DNA from 2 places in the Cupriavidus sp. R6-3 genome. Region 1 is predicted to be linked to the other one. Evidence: riboswitches for the same ligand, from Rfam matches in the RefSeq annotation. Region 1 holds a riboswitch; the other holds the start of a gene.

What was found. A riboswitch is a leader RNA that binds a small molecule or an ion and turns the genes downstream of it on or off. The one in region 1 is predicted to bind glycine.
Region 2: it holds a riboswitch for glycine, as region 1 does, so the genes downstream of both, AC6EI8_RS08775 (D-amino acid dehydrogenase) here and gcvT (glycine cleavage system aminomethyltransferase GcvT) in region 1, are expected to answer to the same signal.

What each region holds. Positions count from the first base shown of each region.
Region 1 is NZ_JCBAJO010000071.1:3,141-10,490, forward strand. Features, by position in the region: gene AC6EI8_RS13175 (UvrD-helicase domain-containing protein) at 1-1,248, opposite strand, end outside; glycine riboswitch at 1,457-1,553, shown strand; glycine riboswitch at 1,575-1,721, shown strand; gene gcvT (glycine cleavage system aminomethyltransferase GcvT) at 1,822-2,949, shown strand; gene gcvH (glycine cleavage system protein GcvH) at 3,057-3,437, shown strand; gene gcvP (aminomethyl-transferring glycine dehydrogenase) at 3,514-6,432, shown strand; gene AC6EI8_RS13195 (DUF421 domain-containing protein) at 6,583-7,116, shown strand; gene AC6EI8_RS13200 (L-serine ammonia-lyase) at 7,191-7,350, shown strand, end outside.
Region 2 is NZ_JCBAJO010000033.1:24,450-31,799, forward strand. Features, by position in the region: gene glk (glucokinase) at 1-933, shown strand, start outside; gene AC6EI8_RS08760 (response regulator) at 977-1,783, shown strand; gene AC6EI8_RS08765 (ATP-binding protein) at 1,783-3,222, shown strand; gene AC6EI8_RS08770 (SDR family NAD(P)-dependent oxidoreductase) at 3,340-4,134, shown strand; gene AC6EI8_RS08775 (D-amino acid dehydrogenase) at 4,705-6,042, opposite strand; glycine riboswitch at 6,099-6,215, opposite strand; gene AC6EI8_RS08780 (GGDEF domain-containing protein) at 6,349-7,332, opposite strand.

The DNA of each region.
Region 1 (7,350 bases):
TACCGCGCGGATGAAGGCGGGATCGTCGTCCGGATTGGCGATCAGCCGCAGGTAGGCGCAGATGTCCTTGATCTCGGCCTTGTCGAAGAAGCTCTGCCCGCCGGACAGCACATATGGGATGCGCTCGCGGCGCAAGATCTGTTCGAACAGCCGCGCCTGGTGGTTGCCGCGATAAAGGATCGCGTAGTCGCGGAACTGCGCGCGCCGCTCGAACTTGTGGGCCGACAGCTTGAACACCACCGACTCGGCCTCGTGCTCCTCGTCGTTCATCTGCGTCACGGAGATCGGATCGCCCATGCCGTGCTCGCTCCACAGCGTCTTGTCGAACAGCTTGGGATTGTTGGCGATCACCGCGTTGGCCGCCTGCAGGATGCGCACCGTGGAGCGATAGTTCTGCTCCAGCTTGATGACCTTCAGGTTCGGAAAGTCGGTCTGCAGCAGGCGCAAATTGTCCAGCGTGGCGCCGCGCCAGCCGTAGATCGCCTGGTCGTCGTCGCCGACCGCGGTGAAGGCGGGCGCGCGCAGATGCGAGCCGCCGGCCAGCAGCTTCAGCAGCTGGTACTGGCAGGCGTTGGTGTCCTGGTATTCGTCGACCAGGAAATAGCGCAGCCGGTTCTGCCACTTGAGCCGCACGGTTTCGTCGCGGGCGAACAGCTCGGCCGGCAGACGGATCAGGTCGTCGAAGTCGACCGCCTGGTAGGCCGCCAGCGTGGCGACGTAGTTGCGGTAGATCAGCGCGGCCTGGTGCTGGTCGGCATCGGTTGCCTCGGCGATCGCGGTTTCCGGATCGACCATGCCGTTTTTCCACAGCGAGATCGTGCTCTGCACGCTGCGGATCAGCTTCTTGTCGGTGGTCGCCAGCTGTTCCTGGATCAGGCCGAAGCAGTCGTCGGCGTCCATGATCGAGAACTGCGGCTTCAGGCCCAGGTGCTCCGCCTCGGCGCGCAGGATCTGCACGCCGAGCGAGTGGAAGGTACAGACGGTCAGCTGGCGCAGCGGAATGCGCTTGCCGTCGCGGGTCTTGCCCTCCATCAGCTTGGCGATCCGCTCCTGCATCTCCTTGGCGGCCTTGTTGGTGAAGGTCACCGCGGCGATATGGCGGGGCTCGAAGCCCTTGTCCTCGATCAGATGCGCGATCTTCTGCGTGATCACCCGGGTCTTGCCCGAGCCCGCGCCGGCGAGCACCAGGCAGGGGCCGTCCAGATAGCGGACGGCTTCGGATTGGGCGGCGTTCAGTCCGTGGGTCATCGGTCGGGGATCGGAGGTCGGGTACAGCCGGAGGTCGGACCGCATCGCAAGGGACGCGGGCCGCAGGCGCGACGCGTTGTGGACGCGTCGCGAATGGGTCGAAGCCGGCGATGTTAACACGGGGGCGGGTCCGGCCGAGGCTCCGGAACCGACTCCTGCGACGCGCCGCTCTCGCGTTGACAGCCGCCAAGGCTGCGGTTAGAGTCGCGCCATCCGTCCGGGAGAGCGCGCGACTGTATCGTCATTCGCGCCGCCGAAGGGGAATCACCCGAAAACTCTCAGGCACCATGGACCGGGCGGATCGGCATGCAGCATGCACACGATGTATGCCGAACTCTGGAGAGCGACACCCGTCATTCATCAGCTGGATGATGAGCGTGTCCACCGAAGGGGCGCACGGCGTGGCCAGTCAGTCCGACGAGGACGGCAAGCCGGGCCGTAATCTCTCAGGTATCGAGGACAGAGGGGGTCATCCGTCGCGACGGTTCGCACCGAGCCGCGCGACGGATGACCCTTTTTTTGTTTGGCGCGCCGCGCGCGCCGGACCGAACGATGCCACGCTCCGAGGAATTCATGACGCTCCAGGCCACGCCCCTCAACGCCATCCACCGCGCCCTCGGCGCCCGCATGGTCGATTTCGGCGGATGGGACATGCCGGTCAACTACGGCTCGCAGATCGAGGAACACCACGCGGTGCGCAGCGATGCGGGCATGTTCGACGTCTCGCACATGTGCGTCGTCGACCTCGCCGGCCCCAATACCCGCGCCTTCCTGCGCGGACTGCTCGCCAACAACGTCGACAAGCTGCAAACCCCGGGCAAGGCGCTGTATTCCTGCATGCTCGACCCGAACGGCGGCGTGATCGACGACCTGATCGTCTACTTCTTCGCCGAGGACCGCTTCCGCCTGGTGGTCAACGCCAGCACCGCGACCGGCGATATCGACTGGATCCGCCAGCGCAACGCCGCCACCGGCGCCGGCGTGACGATCACCCCGCGCCGTACCGATAACGCTCTCGATGGCGCGACCCCGCTGGCGATCGTCGCCGTGCAGGGCCCGAATGCGCGTGCCAAGGTCTGGAGCGCATTCCCGTCGACCCAGCCCAGCGAATCGCTCAAGCCCTTCAACGCGATGGTGGTCGAGGACCCCGCGATCGGCGAAATCATGGTGGCCCGCACCGGCTACACCGGCGAGGACGGTTTCGAGCTGGTGGTGCCGGCCGACAACGTCGCCGCGGTCTGGGAAAAGCTGCATGCCGCCGGCGTGCGCCCCGCCGGCCTCGGCGCACGCGACACGCTGCGCCTCGAAGCCGGCATGAATCTGTACGGCCAGGACATGGACATCCACACCTCGCCGCTCGACGCGGGCTTGGCCTGGACGGTCGACCTGCAGAGCGAGCGCGATTTCGTCGGCAAGGCCGCGCTGGTGGCCAACGGCCAGCGCCAGCAGTTCGCCGGCCTGATCCTGCGGGACAAGGGCGGCGTGCTGCGCGCGCACCAGACCGTGCTGACCGCCGCCGGCGAGGGCGAGATCACGTCGGGCACCTTCAGCCCGACGCTGTCCCAATCGATCGCCTTCGCGCGCCTGCCCAAGGATGTGGCGCTCGGCAGCGAAGTCCAGGTGCTGATCCGCGACCGCAAACTGACTGCGACTGTGGTTAAACTGCCGTTTGTGCGCAATGGCAAGGCACTCGTGAGCTGACAGCTCGCATCGGACATCGTCCACCCGGTCACGCTGCGCCCCGCGGCCCCCTTCATCCCGATGGCACGCGGCGGCGCGACACAAGAATCTGAAATTGGAGAATCTCGATGAATTTCCCCGCTGACCTGAAGTACACCGAGTCGCACGAATGGGTGCGCGTCGAAACCGACGGCACGCTGACGATCGGCATCACCGATCACGCGCAGGATGCGCTCGGCGACATCGTCTTCCTGGAACTGCCCGAGGTCGGCAAGACGGTCGGCGCCGGCGACGCGCTGGCCGTGGTCGAATCGGTCAAGGCCGCGTCGGACATCTACGCGCCGGTGGCCGGCGAGGTGGTCGCCGTCAACGACGCTGTCAAGGACGCGCCCGAGAGCGTCAACGCCAACGCCTTCGACGCCTGGCTGTTCAAGATCAAGCCCGCCAACAGCGACGACGTCAACGGCCTGATGACGGCCGACGCCTACAAGGCCAGCGTCGGCGCCTGAGCCCGGCGCCCCGCCCGCGGCGCCGGGGGCCATGGCTGACCACCATGTCCCGGCCCGCCTCTCCGAGTCACTTGCCATGAACGCTCCCCTGCCCATGAACGCCGCTCAATCCGCTCGCCCTTCGCTGGCTGAACTCGAAGCTCGCGACGCCTTCTCCCACCGCCATATCGGTCCCGACGCCGCCGAACAGCAGCACATGCTGAAGGTGCTGGGCTACGACAGCCGCGCCGCGCTGATGGATGCCATCATCCCGGCCGCGATCCGCCGCCGCGACGGCATGCCGCTGGGCGAATTCACCGAGCCGCTGACCGAGGAAGCCGCGCTGGCCAAGCTGCGCGGCATCGCCGGCAAGAACAAGGTGTTCAAGAGCTTCATCGGCCAGGGCTACTACAACACGCTGACGCCGGGCGTGATCCTGCGCAATATCTTCGAGAACCCGGCCTGGTACACCGCGTACACGCCGTACCAGCCGGAGATCTCGCAGGGCCGCCTGGAAGCGATGTTGAACTTCCAGCAGATGGTCACCGACCTGACCGGCCTCGATATCGCCAATGCGTCGATGCTCGACGAAGGCACGGCCGCGGCCGAGGCGATGACGCTGCTGCAGCGCGTGAACAAGCACGCGTCGAATACCTTCTATGTGGCCGACGACGTGCTGCCGCAGACGATCGAAGTGGTCCGCACGCGCGCGCTGCCGCTCGGCATCGAGGTCAAGGTCGGTCCCGCCGCCGACGCGGCGCAGGCGCATGCCTTCGGCGTGCTGCTGCAATACCCGGGCGTCAACGGCGACGTGGCGGACTACCGCGCGATCGCCGATGCGGTCCACGCGGCCGGCGGCCTGGTGGTCGCCGCGGCGGACCTGCTGGCGCTGACGCTGCTCACCGCGCCCGGCGAATGGGGCGCCGACGTGGCCGTCGGCAATTCGCAGCGCTTCGGCGTGCCGCTCGGCTTCGGCGGCCCGCACGCCGGCTATATGGCTGTGAAGGACGCCTACAAGCGCTCGATGCCGGGCCGCCTGGTGGGCGTCACCGTCGACGCGCAGGGCAACCCGGCCTACCGGCTCGCGCTGCAGACGCGCGAGCAGCATATCCGCCGCGAAAAGGCGACCTCGAACATCTGTACCGCGCAGGTGCTGCTGGCGGTGATGGCGTCGATGTACGCGGTCTACCACGGTCCGCAAGGCCTGAAGCGCATCGCGCAACGCGTGCATCGCCTGACCGCGACGCTGGCCGGCGGCCTGCAGGCGCTGGGCTACGCGCGCAGCAATGCGACCTTCTTCGACACGCTGACGATCGAGACCGGCGCCGCCACCGAGGCGATCCACGCCGCGGCCACCGCGCGCCGCATCAATCTGCGCCGCGCCGGTGCGACGCACGTCGGCATCTCGCTGGACGAGACCACCACCCGCGACGATGTGGTCGCGCTGTGGGAGATCTTTGCGCAGGGCAAGCCGGTGCCGGCCTTCGACGCACTGGAAGCCGCGGCCGATGACGGCTATCCGGCCGCGCTGTCGCGCCAGAGCGCCTACCTGACGCATCCGGTCTTCAACACGCATCACGCCGAGCACGAGATGCTGCGCTATCTGCGCATGCTGGCCGACAAGGACCTGGCACTCGATCGCACGATGATCCCGCTGGGCTCCTGCACGATGAAGCTCAACGCGACCAGCGAGATGATTCCGGTCACCTGGCCCGAGTTTTCGAGCATCCATCCGTTCGCGCCGGACGACCAGACCGTCGGCTACCGCGAAATGATCGCCCAGCTCGAGGCGATGCTGTGCGCGGCCACCGGCTACGCCGCCGTCAGCCTGCAGCCGAACGCCGGCTCGCAAGGCGAGTACGCGGGCCTGCAGATCATCCACGCCTACCACGCGAGCCGCGGCGAGAGCCATCGCAATATCTGCCTGATCCCGTCGTCGGCGCACGGCACCAATCCGGCGTCCGCGCAGATGGCCGGCATGCAGGTGGTCGTAGTGGCCTGCGACGAGGACGGCAACGTCGATCTGGCCGACCTGGAGAAGAAGGCCGCGCAGCACAGCGGGAACCTGGCGGCGATCATGATCACCTATCCGTCCACGCACGGCGTGTTCGAGGAAGGCGTGCAGCGCATCTGCGAGATCGTGCACAGCCACGGCGGGCAGGTCTATGTCGACGGCGCCAACATGAACGCGATGGTGGGCACCGCGGCGCCGGGGCAGTTCGGCGGCGACGTGTCGCACCTGAACCTGCACAAGACCTTCTGCATTCCGCACGGCGGCGGCGGCCCGGGCGTGGGTCCGGTCGCGGTCGGCGCGCATCTGGCGCCGTTCCTGCCGAACCACGCCAGCAGCGGCTACCGCCGCGCGGCAGACGGCATCGGCGCGATCTCGGCCGCGCCCTACGGCTCGGCCAGCATCCTGCCGATTTCGTGGATGTATATCGCGATGATGGGCGCGCGCGGCCTGACGGCGGCCACCGAGAACGCGATCCTGGCGGCCAACTACGTCGCCAAGCGGCTGTCGGACTACTACCCGGTGCTGTACACGGGCGGCAACGGCCATATCGCGCACGAGTGCATTCTCGACCTGCGTCCGATCCAGAAGGCGACCGGCATCAGCAACGAGGATGTCGCCAAGCGGCTGATGGACTATGGCTTCCATGCGCCGACCATGAGCTTCCCGGTGCCGGGCACGCTGATGATCGAGCCGACCGAGAGCGAGGCGCTGCACGAGCTGGACCGCTTCATCGACGCGATGATCGCCATCCGCAAGGAAATCGCCCGTGTCGAGGACGGCAGCTTCGACCGCGAGGACAACCCGCTGAAGAACGCGCCGCACACCGCCGCGGTCATCACTGCCAACGAGTGGAACCACAAGTACACTCGTGAGGAAGCCGCCTATCCGGTCGCCTCGCTGCGGACGCAGAAGTACTGGCCGCCGGTCGGCCGTGCCGACAACGTCTACGGCGATCGCAACCTGTTCTGCTCGTGCGTGCCGATGAGCGCGTACGAGGAGTAAGCAGGCAGTCCGCGGGCAGTCGGCACATAGTCGGCGGGCACTGCGGGCGATCCCGGCACGGCGGCTCCATCGCCGCCCGGACGCGGTTCCGCGTCCGGGCCTGAGTTCCCGGCATTCGCGCCGGGGCTGTCATCGGTAAGGAGACTGTCGATGTGGGAGATGAGCGCACCGTGGTGGGAATTTATCGTCCGAGGACTGATCGTCTATTTCGCGCTGCTGATCATGATGCGGCTGGGCGGCAAGCGGCAGATCGGACAGATGACCCCGTTCGATCTGATCCTGTTGCTGATCCTGTCCGAAGGCGTGCAGAACGCCATGGTCGGCGATGACAAGTCGGTATCCGCAGGCCTGATCCTCGCCGCCACGCTGATCGGCATCAACGTGCTGGTCAGCTGGCTCAGCTGGCGCAGCCGCAAGTTCGAGTACGCGGTCGAGGGCCACCCCCAGCTGCTGATCCGCCATGGCAAGGTGATTGACAAGGTCATGCACGGCGCGCGGCTGACCAGCGACGATCTGATGAAGGTATTGCGGCGCGAGGGCTGCGCCAGCCTGGACGACGTCTATATAGCGATCCTGGAGAACGACGGCGCCATCAGCGTGCTCAAGCGCAAGGAACTGCCGGAGGAACCGCCCGGCCCCGGCGTCTCGTTGTGGGAACGCCCCGAGGACGATCGGCCGGTCTAGCCCGTATCGCGCCTGGCCGGACGGCAAGCCGCGGCGGAAGCCGGCAAAGCGCCGGCAAACGATAGGAGACCAACGTGGCTGTCAGCGTATTCGACCTGTTCAAGGTCGGCATCGGGCCGTCCAGCTCGCATACGGTGGGACCGATGCGTGCGGCCGGCATGTTCGCGCATGGACTGGAGCGCGACGGCCTGCTGCCGCAGGTGGCCAGCGTGCGGGTCGAGCTGTACGGCTCGC
Region 2 (7,350 bases), on a different contig from region 1:
AATGTCCGCTTCGCCCTGCAGACCGCGCCCGATGCGATCGGACCGGTCACGGCACTGAAGGTCGCCGACTATCCGTCGCTGGAAGCGGCAATGCGGCAATACCTGTCGCAGCTGTCCGGCCCGCAGCCGCGCCACGCGGCGATCGGCCTCGCCAATCCGGTCACCGGCGATCGCGTCAAGCTGACCAACCACGCCTGGGCCTTCTCGATCGAGGCGGTGCGCCAGGCGCTGGGCCTGGAGACACTGCTGGCGCTGAATGATTTCACCGCGCTGGCGCTGGCCCTGCCGTACCTGCAGCCCGGCGAGCTGGCGCCCGTGCGTGCCGGCACACCGGCGGCCGACACGCCGCTGGCCCTGATCGGCCCCGGCACCGGGCTCGGCGTATCGGGGCTGATCCCCGGCCGCCACGGCGCCGGGCCCGTGGCCTTGGCGGGGGAGGGCGGGCATGTCGAGCTGATGCCGGCCACCGACGACGAGTGGATCGCCTGGCATGCCGCGCATCGCGAGCACGGCCGCGTCTCGGCCGAACGGCTGCTGTCGGGCATGGGGCTGTCGCACACGCATGCCGCGCTGGCCGCAGAAACGGGTACGCCCGTGCGCATGCCGCTGACCGCGGCGGAGGTCACCGAGGGCGCCTTGCAGCGCGGCGATGCGCTGTGCCAGCGCGCGCTCGCGGTGTTCTGCGGCCTGCTCGGGTCGGTCGCGGCCGATGTGACGCTGATCCTCGGCGCGCGCGGCGGCGTCTATATCGGCGGCGGCATCGTGCCGCGCTTCGTCGAGGCGCTGGCGGCGTCGAGCTTCAACGCGCGCTTCGTCGACAAGGGACGCATGCGCGCTTTCCTCGAGCCGGTGCCGGTGCAGGTCATCACCGCGCGCTTTCCCGCGCTGCCGGGGCTGGCGCACGCGCTGGCCGAAGCGGTCGACCGGCGATGAGCCGCTGCGCACGCCCGGCGGGGCGGACGAACGGAGCGAAGCGATGCGTGTGCTGCTGATCGAAGACGACACGATGATCGGCGATTCCGTGCGGCTGGCGCTGCGTCAGGAAGGCTTCGCGGTGGACTGGGTACGCGACGGCGAGGCCGGACTGTCGGCCGCCACGCAACCGCCTGGCGTCGCCGCCGGCGGCGCGGCCGAGGGGCAGCACGATCTGGTGCTGCTCGATCTCGGCCTGCCGCGCCGATCCGGTCTTGATGTGTTGTCCGGCATGCGGGCGCGCGGCGTCGCCACGCCGGTGCTGATCCTGACCGCGCGCGATGCGGTCGCCGATCGCGTCGCCGGATTGAACGCCGGGGCCGACGACTATCTGGTCAAGCCCTTCGACCTGCAGGAGCTGGTGGCGCGCATCCACGCGCTGGCGCGGCGCGCGCAGGGCCGCGCCGAGCCGTTGGTCCGCTACGGCGCCATCGTGCTCAATCCGGCCACGCGCGAAGTCACGTTGTCGGGCGAGCCGGTCCATCTGTCGGCGCGCGAATACGCGTTGCTGGCGGCGCTGCTGGCGCGTCCGGGCAAGGTCTGGTCGGTGCCGCAGCTGCAGGAGAAGCTGTACGGCTGGGACGACGAGGTGGGCAGCAACACGGTCGAGGTCTATATCCACGCGCTGCGCAAGAAGCTCGGCCAGGGTTTGATCCGCAATATCCGCGGTGTCGGTTATGTCTGCCCGAAGCTCGATGAAGGCGTGCAGCAGGGGGACAACGGCGGCGAGAAGGACAGCGAGACGGGCAGCGAGACGGGCAGCAAGAAAGACGGCGGCAAGGACAATGAAGCCGCTGGAGGAGCGCGCTGATGCGATCGATCCAGCGGACCCTGCTGTGGTGGCTGGCGCTCGGCCTGCTGGCCGGCATCGCCGCCGCCACCGCGCTGATCTACGGCCAGGCCCGGCAGGAGGCCAACGCGCTGTTCGACTACCAGATGCGCCAGGTCGCGCTCGCGCTGCCGAGCCAGTTCAGCGGCCCGGCGATGCCATCGCTGCCGCCGCCGCTGCCACCCGGCACCGACAATCTGTTCCGTTCCGACGAGGACGTGGTCATCCATATCTGGGACGGCACCGGCCGCAGCCTCTATCTGTCGCATTCGCGGCCGTCGCTGCCGCCGCGCGCGGAGCTCGGCTTTTCCAATGTGCGCACCGACGACGGCGAGTTCCGCATCTACAGCGTGCAGCTCGGGCCGGCGGTGGTGCAGATCGCACAGCCGATGAGCGCGCGCCGCGAAGTGGCGGCGCGGATGGCGCTGCGCACCGTCGCACCGCTGCTGTTGCTGCTGCCGCTGCTGGGCTGGATGGTCTGGCTGGCGGTCGGCCGCGGGCTGCGGCCGGTGCGCGAGATCGCGCGGCAGGTGGGCAAGCGCGATGCCAATGCGCTGTCGCCGCTGGCGGTGGCGCAGATGCCGGCCGAGATCGCGCCGCTGACCGAGGCGCTCAACCTGCTGCTGGCGCGGCTGTCCGACGCGATCGACACGCAGCGCGCGTTCATCGCCGATGCCGCGCACGCGCTGCGCACGCCGCTGACCGCGCTGCAGCTGCAGGCGCAACTGGTCGAACGCGCCGACAGCGAGCCGGCGCGCCGCGAGGCGGTCGGCAATCTGCGCGACGGGCTCGAGCGGCTGACGCATCTGGTGACGCAGTTGCTGACGCTCGCGCGCCACGAGCCCGGCGCGGCCGTCGCTGGCCATCAGCCGGTCGCCTTGCGCGAGCTGGCCGCGACGGTGGTCGGCGAGATGACGCAGGCCGCCCTCGATCGGCATATCGACCTGGGGCTCGACACTACCGATGGCGATGGCGGTGCCGATAGTCGCCATGGTCGGGTTGGTCACGATGGCGACAAAGGTCACGATGGCCGCGATGGAGACTCGGCCGGGCTGACCGTGCAGGGCGACCCCGACGCGCTGCGCATCCTGCTGACCAATCTGATCGACAACGCCCTGCGCTATGTGCCGGCCGGCGGCAAGGTCGACGTGCGCGTGCAGCGCGCGGATGCGGGCCGCGTCGCGCTGATGGTCGCCGACAACGGTCCCGGCATCCCGCCCGAGCAGCGCGCCCGCGTGCTCGATCGCTTCTACCGCCTGCCCGATGCACCGAGCGGCGGCAGCGGCCTGGGCCTGGCCATCGTCGACGAGATCACCCAGGTGCATCGCGCCACGCTGTCGCTGGAAGATAACGAGCCGGGGCTGCGGGTGCGCGTGGTGTTTCCCGCAGCGGGCGACGCACGAGGCGAACGCCGCCACTAGTCCGCGGCATACGGCGGTGGTGGCGATTTTCTCCAATAGCGTACCCGTTTCTGCGTACGGCTTTCGCCAACCGTTTGCATCCTCTGCCCTGCTGTCCCACTGATTCAGGAGGCACTCATGCAGATCGATCTCACCGGCAAGACCGCCCTTGTCACCGCCTCGACCGCGGGCATCGGGCTGGCCATCGCCATCGGCCTCGCGCGCAGCGGCGCCACCGTCATCGTCAATGGCCGCAAGCAGGACACCGTCGAGGGCGCCATTGCCGACGTGGTGCGCGAGGTGCCGGGCGCCACGGTGCGCGGCGTCGCGGCCGACGTCGGCGGCGCCGAGGGCTGCGATGCAATCGTGGCCGCCGAGCCGGCGGTGGACATTCTGGTCAACAACGCCGGCATCTACGGTCCGCGCGACTTCTATGAACTGAGCGACGAGGACTGGACCCGGATCTTTGATGTCAACGTGATGTCGGGCGTGCGGCTGGCGCGGGCGTATACGGCGGCGATGGCGGCGAACGGCTGGGGCCGCGTGGTGTTCATCTCGTCGGAGTCCGCGCTGAACACGCCGGAGGACATGATCCATTACGGCTTCTCGAAGACCGCGCAACTGGCGGTATCGCGCGGCCTCGCCAAACGGCTCAGCGGCACCGGCGTGACCGTCAACGCGGTCTTGCCGGGGCCGACACTGTCGGACGGCCTGCGCGAGATGCTGCGGGAGGACGCGCAGAAGGCGGGGCTGTCGATCGAGGAGGCGGCCGCCGAGTTCGTCAAGGCGCATCGGCCCAGCTCGATCCTCCAGCGCGCGGCCACGGTGGAGGAGGTCGCGCACATGGTGGTCTACGTCTGTTCGCCGCAGGCATCGGCGACCACCGGTGCCGCGTTGCGGGTCGATGGTGGCGTGGTGGATACCATCGCCTGAGCCTGGCGATGGCGGGATGATGCGACGGTGCCATGGTGCGACGGCGTGACGGTGCGATGCCGTGCATCGCACCGTCATGCCGGACCTGGTTTCGCACCGCTGCCAGGCACGCAGAAACGGGTACGCTTTGCGCGCGGCGTCCATATTGATTGAGTTCGCGCGACGCAGAAACGGGTACGGCGCCGCTATCCATCGCCTGCCGGCACGCCGGTTTTACCGGCGGTTTCATCGCAATCAGCCGGCCCATCGACGCTCGCGAACGGGTACGCAGAAACGGGTACGGTTTGCGCGAGGGGCACGCAGAAACGGGTACGCTTTCGCCGGCATGCGGGGGCCCGGTGCGTGCGCGATGCATGCTCGACACGTGTTCCGATGCTTGTCCTGATGCATCTCCAAGGTGTGCCCGAGGCGTGCCCGGACGCATCCACGCCAACGATGAAACGAAAACACCGGCGCGCATGGCGATGCCATGCCGCGCCGGTGTCGTTGTTTCAGGCCCGTATCAGATCCGTATCAGATCCGTATCAGATCCGTATCAGATCCGTATAAGACCCCGGATCAAACCCCGGATCAAACCTCTGCCGGCTCCGACGCGGCGGCACGCGCCGCCACCACCGGCGCGAGCGGCCGCGCCATCCGTGGCGCCTCAGGCAGCGGACCGCAGAAGCCAAAGTCCACCTCCGGCACGCGGCCGCTGATCAGCTCGGCGATCGCGCGTCCCGAGCCGCAGCCGTGGGTCCAGCCCAGCGTGCCATGGCCCGTGTTCAGGTACAGCCCCTGCACCGCGCTCGCGCCGATATACGGCACGTTGCCCGGCGTCGCGGGTCGCAGGCCAGTCCAGTAGCGCGCCAGTTCGGGACGGCTGACACCGGGGAAGATCTCCAGCGTGCGCCGCACGATGGCCTCGCAGCGCACCGGGTTCAGCTCCATCGAATAGCCGTTGAGCTCCGCGGTGCCCGCGATGCGCAGCCGGTCGCCCAGACGCGAGAACACCAGCTTGTACTCGTCGTCGGTCAGGCTGACGCTTGGCGCGCGCTCCGGGTCGAGCACCGGCAGCGTGGCCGAATAACCCTTGGCCGGATAGATATCGAGCTTGACGCCGAGCGGCCGCGCCAGCATCGGGCTGAAGCTGCCGAGCGCGAGCACATAGGCGTCGGCCTGCTCGACGGTGTAGGCGCCGGTCTCGTCGGCGATCTCGACCCCGCGCATGCGACCGCCTTCGGCCAGCAGCCGCTGCACGCGCACGCCGTAGCGGAAGCGCACGCCGCGCGCCTCGCACAGCGCGGCCAGCCCGGTGGTGAAGCGGTGCACGTCGCCGGACTCGTCCTCGCTGGTGTAGGTGGCGCCCGCCAGCCGCGGCGCGATCGAGGCCAGCGCCGGTTCGAGCTTCACCACTTCGTCGGGACCGATCACGCGGCGCTCGCAGCCCAGCTCGCGCATGATGCGCGCCGGCTCGATGGCCGCGTCGAATTCCTTCTGGCTGGTATAGAAGTGCAGGATGCCGCGGGTCAGATGATCGTATTCGATGCCCGTCTCGGCGCGCAGCGCCTGCAGGCTGGCGCGGCTGTAGGTGCCGAGGTTGAGCAGCTGGATCATGTTGCGGGTGGAACGCCGGGCCGGACATTCGCGCAGGAACTTCAGCCCCCACGACCATTGCGCCGGGTCGGCGCGCAGGCGGAACAGCAGCGGTGCGTCCTCGCGTCCCAGCCAGCTGAGCAGCTTCAGCGGCGCCGAGGGGTTGGCCCAGGGCTCGGCATGGCTGACCGAGATCTGGCCGCCGTTGCCGAAGCTGGTTTCGCGTGCCGCGCCGGCATTGCGCTCGAGCACGACGACCTCATGGCCGGCCTTGGACAGATACCACGCCGAGGCCACGCCGATCACGCCGGCCCCCATCACGATGACTTTCATTTCAGGCTCCAGGATGCAAAAAGGGGCAGCCGGCCGGCATCGTCGATGCCAACCCGGCTGCCCCCACTGTCCTTTTGCCTGAGAGATTCACCGCGTCCGCCCCGGACCCGGTTTGCCCCTTCGGCGGCCGTCATCGCTGAACCATGATGGCGGCGCTCTCCAGTTCGTTGTCGTCTCCAGTCTTCGGTACCTGAGCGTTTCGGGGGTACGCCTTCGGCAGCGCTGCCGCCGCGCTGTCGCGCCGCAGGCTCGCTTTCTCCTGGATGGGCGGACAGTAACACGGCGCGGCGGCGGCCGCAACGCGAGTTACTGTGGCGCGGCGGGCGGCGTTCCCTTCCTGCGTGCCTTGTTGGCGTACATCGCCTGGTCGGCCTGCGCCAGCAGGTCGGCGATGCCGGTGTGCCGGGCGGGATCGAAGGCGACCGCGCCGGCGCTGAAATCCAGCGCATAGCCGCGCTGGCTCTGCGCGTTGTACGCGTCCACGACTTGCCGCAGCCGGGCCAGCATCGCGTCGCACTGGTCGGCCGAGGCGTCGACCAGCAGCACGACGAACTCGTCGCCGCCCAGCCGTCCGATCAGGTCGGACTCGCGGAAGGCCTGGCGCAGGTGGTCGGCGAAGGCGGCCAGCGCCAGATCGCCCTCGGCGTGCCCGAAGCGGTCGTTGATGGCCTTGAAGCCGTCCATGTCGAAGAACAGCAGTGTGACGGGCATTCCCTGGCGCTGGCAGACCGCCAGCGCATGCTGCGCCAGCGCCGAGAAGCCGCGGCGGTTCGACAGCATCGTCAGGTCGTCCATCGAGGCCAGTTGCGCCGACTCCAGTTCCTGCTCGGCCAGGCGACCCAGATCGTGCAGCAGCGCCTGATCGTCCTTGTCGAACTCGCGCGGCTCGGTGTCGATCAGGCACAGCGTGCCGACCTTGGCGCCGCCCCGTACCGCGAGCGGGCAGCCGGCATAGAAACGCACGCCGGGCGCGCCCGTGACCAGCGGGTTGTCGTGAAAGCGCTGGTCCTGCAGCGCATCGGGCACGATCAGCAGGTCGTCGCGCAAAATCGCATGGCCGCAGAACGATTGCTCGCGCGGCGTTTCGCGGGCGGCCAGGCCGAACGAGGACTTGAACCACTGGCGCCTGGCATCGACCAGGCTGACCAGCGCGATCGGCACGTCGAACAGCCGCCTGGCCAGGCGGGTCAGCCGGTCGAAGCGCTCTTCGGCGGCGGTATCGAGCAGGTTCAGCGAGTACAGCGCGTCGAGGCGCCGCTGGTCATCGGCGGGAATGGGAGCAGGAATCATCTCGTCAATGCGATCGTT